3 regions of the Shewanella sp. GXUN23E genome follow, and region 3 is predicted to be linked to each of the others. Evidence: predicted binding sites of a transcription regulator. Region 3 holds the regulator's gene; each other region holds the start of a gene.
The links. The regulator sigma-54, encoded in region 3, starts transcription at its own class of promoters, with help from an activator protein. The targets are predictions, from matches to a motif close to GTTGGCACGNNNNTNGNNT.
Positions count from the first base shown of each region.

Region 1: flgB (flagellar basal body rod protein FlgB) is a predicted target of sigma-54. The motif match lies at 1,433-1,451, and genes of this name have one in related genera.
Region 2: ACRRUX_RS12620 (YccF domain-containing protein) is a predicted target of sigma-54. The motif match lies at 2,554-2,572, and genes of this name have one in related genera.

Region 1 is NZ_JBOZWP010000008.1:43,935-48,153, reverse strand. Features, by position in the region: gene ACRRUX_RS09315 (chemotaxis protein CheV) at 1-481, shown strand, start outside; gene ACRRUX_RS09310 (CheR family methyltransferase) at 539-1,372, shown strand; gene flgB (flagellar basal body rod protein FlgB) at 1,484-1,882, shown strand; gene flgC (flagellar basal body rod protein FlgC) at 1,886-2,302, shown strand; gene flgD (flagellar hook assembly protein FlgD) at 2,326-3,108, shown strand; gene flgE (flagellar hook protein FlgE) at 3,164-4,219, shown strand, end outside.
Region 2 is NZ_JBOZWP010000013.1:58,238-62,456, forward strand. Features, by position in the region: gene ACRRUX_RS12605 (ChrR family anti-sigma-E factor) at 1-447, shown strand, start outside; gene ACRRUX_RS12610 (hypothetical protein) at 823-999, shown strand; gene ACRRUX_RS12615 (pyridoxal-phosphate dependent enzyme) at 1,133-2,062, opposite strand; gene ACRRUX_RS12620 (YccF domain-containing protein) at 2,611-3,018, shown strand; gene ACRRUX_RS12625 (substrate-binding periplasmic protein) at 3,114-3,869, opposite strand.
Region 3 is NZ_JBOZWP010000017.1:55,191-59,409, reverse strand. Features, by position in the region: gene rapZ (RNase adapter RapZ) at 1-400, opposite strand, end outside; gene ptsN (PTS IIA-like nitrogen regulatory protein PtsN) at 397-840, opposite strand; gene hpf (ribosome hibernation promoting factor) at 843-1,130, opposite strand; gene ACRRUX_RS14555 (RNA polymerase factor sigma-54) at 1,161-2,636, opposite strand; gene lptB (LPS export ABC transporter ATP-binding protein) at 2,772-3,503, opposite strand; gene lptA (lipopolysaccharide transport periplasmic protein LptA) at 3,500-4,060, opposite strand; gene lptC (LPS export ABC transporter periplasmic protein LptC) at 4,047-4,219, opposite strand, start outside.

The DNA of each region.
Region 1 (4,219 bases), on a different contig from region 3:
GGAGAAAATCCTGGATGAAATTTCACCGGTTAAGACGGATCTCAGTGAAGCGGCGCAGGAACAGCTGACCATAGATAAGGATAAGTCGTATCATATTATGGTGATTGACGATTCGTCGGTGGCCAGAAAGCAAATCATTCGCTCTCTGGAGTCACTGGGGCTGCAGATTGATACTGCCAAAGATGGCCGGGAAGCGCTGAACATGTTGCTGCGCTTTGCTGAGGATCAGGAAAACCTCGCCGATGAGATCCCGCTGATTATTTCTGATATCGAAATGCCGGAGATGGATGGCTACACGCTGACATCCGAGATCCGGGCCAATCCAAAACTGAAAGATATTAAAGTGGTGCTGCACACTTCTCTGAGTGGGGTTTTTAACCAGGCTATGGTGGAAAAGGTCGGCGCCGATGATTTTATTGCCAAATTCAATCCGGACGAGTTGGCTACCAAAGTGAATAAGCATCTGTGCATTGATGTGTAACGCCTTTGGGGACAGTCTTTTCGCCCGGAGATGGGCGTTGTGAAATAGGAATAAACAGTGCCGAATAAGACGCTTGCCGATACTGAGTATGTGCAGTTCAGGCAATTTCTGGAACAACACAGTGGCATAGTGTTGGGGGACAACAAGCAATATCTGGTGCGCAGTCGTCTGGCACCTTTGATGAGTAAATACAGTTTGCCCACCCTCTCTGAGCTGGTGCAAAAGTCCATGAAGCCAGCAGAGCGGCAACTGCGATCTGAAGTCATTGATGCCATGACCACCAACGAAACGCTTTGGTTTCGAGACAGGTATCCTTTTGAATTGCTGGCCAATGAATTGCTGGGCGAGTTTGCCAGCCTCGGACGTGCGGTGAAAATCTGGTCAGCCGCCTGTTCGTCCGGTCAGGAGCCATATTCCATTGCCATGACAGTACTGGAGAGTCAGCAGAAGCGTCCGGGAACTGTGCCTAATGGGGTGCAGATTCTGGCTACGGATTTATCGCCTTCTATGCTGGATCGTTGTCGTAACGCCGAATATGATTCTTTGGCACTGGCGCGGGGATTGTCGGAAGAACGCAAACGTCAGTTTTTTGAACCCTGCCGTGATACCAGTATGCGTCTGAAAGAGCAGGTGCGTAATATGGTGAATTTCCGGCCTCATAACCTGCTGGAAAGTTATGCCTCTTTGGGCAAGTTCGACATCATTTTTTGTCGTAATGTGCTTATCTACTTTTCTCCTGAGGCAAAGGCCAACATATTGCGGCAATTTGCTGCCGCTTTAAATCCCGGCGGCATTCTGTTTCTCGGGGCATCTGAATCGGCTGCCGGTATGACAGACCAGTTTGATATGGTGCGCTGTAATCCGGGGATCTATTACCGAAAGCGCGGCTAAGCAGGCTTTACTGCCTGTTTGGATAAACTCAGAGGGACTGCCAATCGCAGTCCCTTTTCATTTGGCACGTGAATTGCTTTTAAAGACTCAAAGGTCTGAGGAGGCAAATTTATGGCACTCTCGTTTGATAAAGCTCTGGGTATTCATCAATACACTCTGGGAATTCGTTCTCAGCGTGCAGAGGTGATCTCCAGCAATATCGCCAACGCCGACACACCTCATTACAAAGCCAGGGATGTGGATTTTTCCGCTGCACTGCAGGATGCCAAAACCCGTCAGGGCGGTCTCGCCATGGCTCAAAGCCACGAAAAGCATTTCGACTTGAAGGCACTGACTGAACAGCATGTGAAATACCGCATTCCCAATCAGCCGGATACCGGTGATGGCAATACCGTAGATATCCAGCAGGAGAAAACGGCATTTATGGAAAATGCGATTGAGTATCAGATGTCTCTGGGATTTCTGGATCGTAAATTTGCCGGTCTGAAAAAGGCATTGAAAGGGGGGTAATCCATGAGTCTGTTCAATATCTTTGATGTATCAGGCAGCGGCATGTCGGCGCAGTCGGTTCGTCTCAACACCACCGCCAGTAATATTGCCAATGCGGATGCGGTTTCCAGCAGTGTGGATGGGACTTATCGGGCACGTTATCCGGTATTTGAAGCCGAACTTGCCAAGGCCAGTTATCAGCAGCAGGAGGCCGTCGGTGTCCAGGTAAAAGGGATTGTGGAGAGTGATTCACCACTGCAAAAGGAGTTTGCTCCCCAGCATCCCATGGCTGACAAAGACGGTTTTATCTATAAACCCAATGTCAATGTGATGGAGCAGATGGCCGATATGATTTCCGCTTCCCGCTCTTATCAGATGAATGTTCAGGTCGCTGAAGCCGCCAAGTCGATGCTGCAGCAAACATTGAACATGGGCAAATAACAGGGCAGAGCAGGAGGTAAGTCTTGAGCCTCATCAATCCTCTCAGCGGCAATACATCGCCCCTGAGTAATCAGAGCAGCCCATCCCAGGTGCAGAGCAATACTGCGGGCAGCACAAATAATCAGATCAGCCAGAATAATCCTGTGCTGGATCCCATGCGTCTGCAGGACGGCAAAACTGTGCCGGAGCAGAAAGGCCAGGAACTGACCCAGGCGGACTTTTTTGCGCTGCTGACCCAGCAGCTGTCCATGCAGGATCCGTTCAAGCCGGTTGAAAACGACCAGATGATTGCACAAATGGCATCGTTCTCCACTGTAGATGGTATTTCCAAACTCAATCAGGAGATCCTCAACCTCAACAGCACTATGACCTCAAGCCAGGCGTTGCAGGCATCAGGGTTAGTGGGGCAGAAGGTACTTATCCCTTCCGGTACAGGTCATGTCAGTACCGAAGAGCAGAACATTAAAGGTGTGGTCACCTCACCCAAGCCGATCGATGAAATCACCGTGCGGGTGGAGGATGACAAGGGACAGTTGGTTACTACCTTTAAGGTCGATGGCAGCAAGGGCGGCAATATCGACTTTAATTGGGACGGTCTGAACAGCAAAGGTGAGCCGGTCGCTCAGGGCAACTATACCTTCAAGGCCAGTGGCCGGGTTGATGGTGAGTCCCAGGAACTGGCGGTCTCCACCTATGCCCATGTGACCAGTGTGTCGCTGGGCACTGCGGCAACCGGCGCAGTACTCAATCTGCGGGGAATTGGCGGCGTGAAATTATCGGATGTGTTGGCGGTAGCGGAAAGCTGATGCACGCAATAGGCGAGGCGTTAATGCGCCTCCATCTGGATCCAAGAGGTGAATTATGTCTTTTAACATTGCTTTGAGTGGTATTGCGGCATCGCAGAAAGATCTGAATACCACGGCCAACAATATTGCCAACGTTAATACTGTTGGTTTCAAGGAATCCCGCGCTGAGTTTGCTGATGTGTATGCCAACTCAATTTTCTCCAATGCGGGAACGGCCGTGGGTGGTGGTGTGACGACAACTCAGGTGGCTCAGCAGTTCCACCAGGGCAGTCTGCAGTTCACCAACAACGCGCTGGATATGGCGATCAGTGGTGGCGGCTTCTTCATTACTTCTGCGGGCAGCGGGAATCAGGATTATTCCTACACCCGCGCCGGCGCGTTCAAGATTGACGCTAATAACTTTCTCGTCGACGCTGCCGGTAACTTCCTGCAGACCTTCCCCGTGGATAAAGAGGGCAACTCCACCTCTGTGAGTCTGTCCACTACCAAGTCGGTACAGATCCCGGATACCGCGGGCAGTCCACAGAAAACCGAAGAAGTGGGTATTCAGATGAACCTGAATGCCGGAGAGTCCACCAAGGTGCTGGCGAATTTTGACCCTGATAACCCAGACACTTTCAACAATTCCACCTCGCTGACGTTCTATGATTCGCTGGGTGAGCCTCATGTTCTGACCAGCTATTTTATCCGTCCGGAAAATGCGGCATACACCGGCGAGAGTAACTGGGTGGCATTTTACGCTGTCGACGGAAAGCCGGTGAATATGGCCGGGGCCGGCGGAAGCTATCAGACAGATACCAACGGTGACGGTACCCCGGATGCGACCGGAACCGCTGATGTGGGTGGCTGGACCGGTGCCGTGCTGAGCTACAACGACACTGGTACCTTTACCGGCTCAGATCCTGCTGTTATCACTACCGAAGAGTTGGGGATCAACGGTGCCGGCGCACTGGGCGCCGGAGCTGACGGTACCCAGACCCTGACCATCAACTTCAATTCTCCGACTCAGTACGCTTCGCCCTTTGAGGTGACGGCGCTGACTCAGGATGGAACAACCGTTGGTCGTCTGACTAATGTGGAGGTTGGTACTGATGGTTTGATTACCGCCTCA
Region 2 (4,219 bases), on a different contig from region 3:
CTGACAGGCATTACCGCCATGGAACCGGCAATAGAGTCAACACCAGTTCTGTCACCCCAGATAGCAATAGGCGGTGACACCTACAGCTTGCCGCGGGTATTTCGTCATCAACTGCAGGACAACTGGAAAGGTATAGGGAAAGTCAATCGGCTGCGGTTGGCAACCGGTGAAAATCGTGCCCGAGCCAGCTTACTGCACATTGCTGCCGGAGGAGAGATCCCGGCTCACACTCACAAAGGTCAGGAGGTGACGCTGTTGCTGGCCGGAGAGTTCAGTGACGAGTATAGCAACTATCAACCCGGCGACTTTATCGTGATGAGCAGTGAGCATGAACATGCCCCAAGAACGGCTTCAGGTTGCCTGTGCTACACCCTGGTGGATGCACCGCTCTACTTCACCAAAGGGATAAGTAAGCTTTTGAATCCTATTGGCGAATTAATCTATTGACGCTGACAGCGGCGGTCCGGGAGGATCGCCATTATTGTTGATGAAACAGAATTGACAATCCCAAAACCATAGATAATATAGCTTTTGTCGGGTAGTTCTTCACCACCCGACATCTCGCCAGGATTGACCTTTTCGGGACTTCTCCCGCCAAAACTCCAAATCTCAGGCCTTCACATAACCGTCATCTGGATATGGTTGACTTGCTGAAATGGTTTTTGGGGTCAATGCTTGGAAGAGGCGCTCTGGCCAACCAGCCATTACGTTTCTTCCCCTGAACTCAACATCGCTGCTTCGTGGGTGACGAAGCTGAGGATTTGTTTATTGAACCTATTTGTTCGCCTCTGAGGCGAAAAAGGACAAGAAAGGAGTGTGACCATGTCATACAAAGTAGATAACTATGAAATTAATGTTTGTTTTCCGGTAGATGCAATTTCTATCAACAAGAATTCCATCGCGTTTACAGACAAGCAGGGAAAAAACAAGCAAACCTTCTCAAAGCGTACCGAAGCGCTGAAGTTCATGAAATGGTTGCTTAATCCTAACCAACGCTAACAGAAAGACACTCTCATCACGGCCCTGCTTCACCATTACTCGGGGCGAGTGTTAACCTCCCAATATGCAGTACTCTCAATAGCCGGTCAGGACCACATCTGCGATGCGCAGATGAGCCTGACCAGTAAATATCTCAGGGCAAACACAGACCCGGATATTTGCGCCGATATCTGGCCAACATGGTCTCATTGCCCAAAATCCCCCCCTGATGGATGTACATCAGGCAAGCTTGCGGATCTTGCTGCCGAATGTGTTTGAGCGCCATTAACCCCAGTGGGTCATACAGCAGTTCAAAGTCCAGCTCGCGGCTTCGCGCCTGCAGCCATATTTCGGCAAATTCCCGATACAGCTTGCCAAAATGGTATTTCCGGCCAAAGTCAACAATTCGTGGATGACAGGACGCATCCGCCTCCAGTTCAGTAAACTGGCTTTGCAGATAATCGATTCCCCCCACTGCGGGCACAGTAATGACTTGCAGGTCCAGATGATTGCGATGGAAATAGCGGGACAGAAACAGTGCCGTGGTACCTGTGCCCGCTGGCAAAATAACTTTCACATGTTGGTACTCCTGCGTCGAGCGCCAATCAGCCAGCTCTTTCGCCAACTGCTCAACACCGCTGGCCGCAAGCGCGCAGCGTCCCCCTTCAGGAACAAATATCGCCCGCGTTCGCGCTGGCAGTATTTTTTGTTCAATATAGTCAGCGACGCTCAGCTCACCTCTGTCACTCTGTTGATCAACCGGAACCACCCGGGCTCCCAGTGCCAGAGCACCGCGATAGTTGCCACTGGGATGAGCAGCCAACCAGTCACTGATATGATCAACATAAAACTCCAGCTGACAGCCTTTCAACTGCGCCAGTGCCGCCATGGTATAAAGGGAGTTGGCCTGAGCCGAACCGTACCCAATCAGGGTATCAATTTCACTGAAGTCCATCTCCAGCAGCGCCGCAAATTTACGCGCTTTATTTCCGCCAAAGGCCTGATGTAACAGATCATCACGCTTGATAAATACGGGAAAACCAAACAGCTCATGCTGCTCGATGGGCGAGTTGATCAACAACATGACTCATCATCCGAGGAAAAAACGCCAAGTTTATATCAATTGTATGGCCGAGGTGAGCACATGCACGCACATTGGCGCGCCTGTCACACTTCATTCCTTCGCTCGCATCAGAGCATTCACAGTGCCGTAAGCGATACACCATACCAACTGCCAGGACTTATTATCAGCCTATTTACCCCATTCCTCAGCCGTCAGCTTCTCGCAATACGGGCTTTTTCATCTGCGACTGACATCGCGCACAGTAAACCAACGATGACGTCTGTGACTGCCGGAAATAAGCCGGGATTGATATCAATGAGAATGAGCGGAAAAACCTGCAGCGCCTGACACCAATGTCAACCATCAGTTGCCAGACATCAAGCGCTGAAGGGACCAGAAGCTTGTGAGGGAAATGGCAGTAATAGGGTGGTCAAATTCCCCAACATTCAGGGAAATACCTCATCACCCATCAGCTGCTAAATTATTTTTATTTAAATATCAATGAATTAAAAATTGGCATAGTATCTGCTTAGAATGGGTAACTCTCTTTATTTGCAGGAATATTCTATATGTCGTTGATTCGCCTGATCCTCAATGTTCTGTGGCTGATTACCGGTGGGCTGGTGATGGGGCTTGCATGGTGGCTGGCCGGACTGCTGTGCTTTATCAGCATCATCGGGATCCCCTTTGGCCGAGCCTGTTTTGTGATTGGAGAGCTGACCTTCTGGCCTTTTGGTCAGGACATAGCCAATCGTGAATCAGTCACCGGCCGTGAAGATATAGGTACGGGTACAGCCGGAACTGTTGGCAATATCATTTGGTTCCTGTTATTCGGACTGTGGCTGGGAATTGGACACTTAACACTGGCCGTGGGCTGTTTCCTCTCTATTATCGGTATTCCGTTTGGCCTGCAGCATCTGAAACTGGCTATGCTGAGTTTGATGCCCATAGGCCAAACTGTGGTCGCCAGAGCCTGATACTTGCTATACCGCAGAAACCAGGATGGTTTCATCATGAAAAACAGCAGACCTGGTCTGCTGTTTTTGTATGCTTCAAATGGCAGACAACAGTACTATTTGGCGCGAAGCTGTTGCCAGTACTCTGCTAAGGTCACAGCGGTATCCATACCAGACAACCCCGTGTTGAGGATCTCCAGCCAGCGCCGCCCTTCGTCAGAGCGCTGCAATGCCACGAACAAATGAGGCTGCGCCAACAGGCGACGACCGGGTTGCAGCTTGTCTTCAATGCCTGGCACACTGTTGGTCTGCAGCAAATACTTCACTGAATTCATATCCATCACCGCCGCATCCACTCTGGCAGTGGCCACCATCCGCAAATTCTGTTGATCTGAACTGGCCTCACGCACCGGCTGGCGCTTATTGGTAAACCAGGGCGCCAACTCTGGCATCGCCAGCACCTGCTCCCCAACGCCCAGGGTATATGCCTGCAGATCCTCCAACTCGAGCCAGCTTAACGGATGCAGCTTCATTTCCACCAAACCAATTGGACTGGTTGCAACCGGTCGGGAAAACACCAGCTCATCGGTCTGATACTCATAAACCGGCAACATCCCCAGATACTTTCCACCCGGTTTTGCTGCCAGCTTCTGTGCTCGGCTGGCACCATAAAAGTCCACTTTCAACTCATGCCCCATATTTGCCAGGGCCTTTTTAACAACATATACCACCGCCCCCTGCTCGGTCAGATTCGGACCGGCATAGGGTGGCCAGTACACTGCGGTCAGGTACAGCGTATCTGCACGCAAACTCAATGGATTCAGCAATAACAACAATAACAGTACTGCTTGCAGGTAACTTGTTCGTCGCATCTTTTCCTCCCGCGCCCACTTTCCCGGGCCATCGTGATGTTGCGATAACGGACAATATCTCATCAGTATAGTCAGCAAGTGTTACTCAATTGTTTTTACAGGATGAATTCAGCGGTTTGCTGAAATGATAAAGCTCTTGGAATTATTGGATGATACTCAGCGTCCTGGGAACAGTGACATAAATCGATTAGTAATGGTGATAGACGCTGTTTAAATGGGTCACGGCCAGTGACCTGAATCACACTTGCCGACTCATCTTACAGACTCCGGTGGAATAATTCACTATTCCTATCAGCATATTCCAACAAACGCTGCGATACACTTCACACAAAAGCAATCAAAGGCTGCGA
Region 3 (4,219 bases):
CAATGAAATGGTCCATCATCTTGGACAGCGGGGCCAGCAGCTGGCCTTCCAGTTTGATGGCTTCCTGCAGAGAGCTTTGGTTGCGTGATAAAGGGTGCAGGCGTCGGGTTTCGCTGTAGCGTTTCAGCAGGATATCATCACCTGAATACAGGAAAAAACTGGTGATCTCAGTATTGCTCAGTGACTTGAGTTGTTGCTCCAGCACCTTATCCTGATTTTTCAGATTGCGCACATCCACACTGATGGCGACCTGTTCAGTGGTGCTTTTGAGTTGCTCCATCAAGCTGCCAATCAGCGACAGCGGCAAATTATCCACACAGTAGTAGCCCAGATCTTCCAGCGCTCTTAAGGCAACAGATTTTCCTGAGCCACTGCGGCCCGATACGATAACCAATTTCATGCGGTAATAACCCGGAACAGTTCTGCGTCATCCTGCGCTTTGCGCAGTTGCTTAACCACTTGTTTGTCGCTGAGCTTTTCAGCCATTGCAGCGAGTGTTGCCAGATGAGTCTGACATTGCTCGGCTGGAACCAGCAGGGCAAAAAGAATATCGACCGGTTGATTGTCGATGGCATCGAAGGGAACGGGTTCGGTGCATTTCACCAGGACGGCGATGGGATGATCAATAGTCGTCAGTTTGCCGTGAGGAATAGCAATACCGTTTCCGATTCCTGTGCTGCCAACTTTCTCCCGGGCAAGCAGACTTTCGAATACTTCCTGGGAGGAAAGGGTGGGGTACTGAGCCGCGATAAGATCGCTTACCAGCTCAAGTACTTTTTTCTTACTGCCCGGAGTGGCACAGGAGGCACACTCCGGCTGCAGGATGGTACGAAGTTCCATCGTTAGTGTTTTGTCAGTTTCTCTTTGTGTTTAATCACCTGACGATCAAGTTTGTCGATCAGGGCGTCTATTGCGGCATACATATCTTCATGTTCTGAAGTTGCGAAAATTTCGCCGCCGTTTATATGCAGTTTTGCTTCTGCAATTTGCTGAAGTTTCTCAACATTCAATACAACGTGCACATTATTGATCTGTTCAAAATGGCGTTCAAGCTTGGTGAATTTGCTTTCCACATATTCCCGCAGAGAGTCTGTAATCTCGATATGGTGTCCAGTCAGGTTGATTTGCATAGATAGCTACCTCCTTTATTCCGGGTAGGGTTATAAACTCTTACGCTGGTTGGAAGGCGGAATCAGCATCGCTTCTCGGTATTTGGCGATAGTCCGTCTGGCAACATTTATTCCCTGTTCTGCCAGAAGTTCTGCCATCTTGCTGTCGCTTAATGGTTTCTTCTGGTTTTCGGCTGCCACTAGCTTTTTGATAAAAGCACGAATGGCAGTGGACGAGCATTCTCCACCATCTTCAGTTCCAACATGGCTGGAGAAGAAATACTTTAATTCGAAAATCCCTCTTGGGGTATGCATATATTTTTGCGTGGTCACCCTGGAAATGGTGGACTCATGCATTTCAACCGCTTCGGCAATATCGTTGAGTACCATAGGTTTCATGGCCTCTTCGCCGAACTCAAAAAATCCCTGTTGAAACTGCACGATACAATTGGCCACTTTCAGCAGTGTATCGTTACGGCTCTCCAGACTTTTAATAAACCACTTGGCTTCCTGCAAATGGCCGCGAATGAACTGGCTGTCAGCCTGGCTGCGCGTGCTGCGGGCCATGGCTGCATAATGCTGGTTGACATTCAGTTTGGGCATGCAATCGGGGTTGAGCTCCACTACCCAGCGGCCATGCTTCTTGGATACGGATACATCTGGGATTACATACTCATCGTTATCCCGGCTGATGAGCAGACCTGGCCGTGGATTCAGGGTCTGGATGAGGTTAATGGCCTCACGCAGATCATCTTCCTTAAGGCGGGTCTTGCGCATCAGAGTGCGGAAATCGCGGTTGGCAATCAGCTCCAGATGCTCACGGATAAGTAAGCGGGCATGCTCAATGTGGGGAGTCTCTGCCGCAAACTGATTGAGCTGGATCAGCAGACACTCGCTCAAATCCCTGGCAGCCACGCCCACAGGATCGAAGTGCTGGATACGCTTGAGTACCGCTTCAACTTCATCGAGTTCAGTGTCCTCATCTCCCAAGGCTTCGAGGATCTCCTGCGTGCTTTGAGTCAGGTACCCTCGGTCATCGATCGCCTCAATAATGGCGGTGGCGATGGCGTAATCGTTCTCGGAAAAGGGCGTCAGGTTTTTCTGCCATTCCAGATGTTCATACAGACCTTCACTGGTTTCCCCCTGAAATGGCATATCATCATCACGCACTGCGGGGCCGGCAGCGACTGGAGCGGCAGTGAAGACTTCATCCCAGGTGGTGTCCATGGGCAGCTCGTCCGGCATGGCTTCCTGGGTGATGGCGTCTGATGTTTCGACACTTGAGCTGTGCTGCATCGGCTCTGAATCGTCAGGCTCATCAAATTCCGCTGAGTTGTCACCCTCGTTGTCATTCAGCTCTGAGTCATATTGTTCTTCATCCATCTCCAGCAAAGGATTGGATTCCAGCGCCTGTTGGATTTCCTGCTGGAGTTCCAGAGAAGACAATTGCAACAGGCGGATGGCCTGCTGCAGTTGAGGCGTCATGGTTAACTGCTGACCCAGTTTAAGCTGGAGAGACGCTTTCATCTTTACCGCAAATCCCTGTATAGAGTGGTTTTAATAGAAATTCTCGAGAACCGGTATGTCCATCGGTCTGAGGAAAGTGCGTATCCTTGCTGTCCCGGCATGGCTGCTGCACTGGCGCCGGGACACATGAATTAACTATAGCCTGAATTGTTCACCCAAGTACACAGCGCGCACCTGCTGGTTATCAAGGATTTCCGCCGGTGTGCCTTCGGCAATCAGATTGCCGTGGCTGACGATATAAGCGTGTTCGCAAACATCCAGGGTTTCCCGCACGTTATGGTCGGTGATCAGTACCCCCAGACCACGGCTCTTGAGCTGTTCGATGATCTTCTTGATGTCGATAACCGAGATCGGATCAACCCCGGCGAATGGTTCATCCAGCAGAATGAACTTGGGATTGGCTGCCAGCGCCCTGGCAATTTCCACCCGCCGGCGTTCACCGCCTGACAGGGCCATCCCCATGGAATCGCGGATATGGGTGATGTTGAACTCTTCCAGCAGATGTTCCAGTTGTTCTTCCCGTTGCTCATTGGTCAGTGCCTTGCGGGTTTGCAGGACTGCCATGATATTGTCGCGGACGGACAACTTACGGAAGATACTGGCTTCCTGAGGCAGGTAGCCGATACCCTTGCGGGCGCGCATATGCATGGGATCCAGCGTCAGGTCTTCATCATTGATGTAGATAGCACCCTTGTCGCTTTTGACCAAGCCAACCACCATATAAAATGTGGTGGTCTTGCCGGCACCGTTGGGGCCGAGCAGACCGACGATCTGACCGGTTTTCACTTCCAGGCTGACGTCCTTGACGACCTGACGATTCTTGTAGCTTTTGGCAAGATGCTCTGCTTTCAGCGTCAGTTCACTCATGAATCCGGCTGCCCCTGCTTTTTGTCTTTGCTGGAAGGTTTGTTGTCGTCCAGAGGCTTGATGTCATTCTGGAAGTTTTCAGGCTTGATGACAGTGTGCACCCGATCGTCAGGATTCTGATTACCCTGTGCGGTCATCTGTTGCAATTCAATGTCGTAGACGATTTTGGGCGCACTGACTTTGCTGCCATCCTGCTCGATTTCAGCATCGCCCATCAGGGTCAGTACCCGCTTGCTGATGTTGTAGCGGATCTCATTGGCACTGGCAGTGGCAGGACGATGATTGTCCAGCATCTGGGTGTAGGTAGCCGGTTTGCCGGTGGCGATAAGAATGGTTTCTCCATCCCCCTGGCTGGCGCTGAGCTCATCGGCCTGAATTTTGATACTGCCCTGGGTGACTGTCACCGGGCCTGAGTACACCACCCGTTTGTTCTTGATATCGGCAAACTGGCTGGGTGCCTTGATGTGCACTTCCTTGGTGAGATCGTCCGTAGCCGCCAGTGCGCCCCAACTCAGGGTGCACAGGAGTGCCGCAAAAAATGTCTTAGTTTGGTTCATAGATTCCTGTTACCTGATTCAGCAGCTTAACTGTCTGCGCATTCAGATCGGCATAAAGCCCTGTACCTTCTACTTTAAAATTGCTGCCATCTACCTGGATTACGCGATCAGAGCGCATGATCATGGTATCCAGATCCAGCTGCAGGTAGCTGGTTTTCA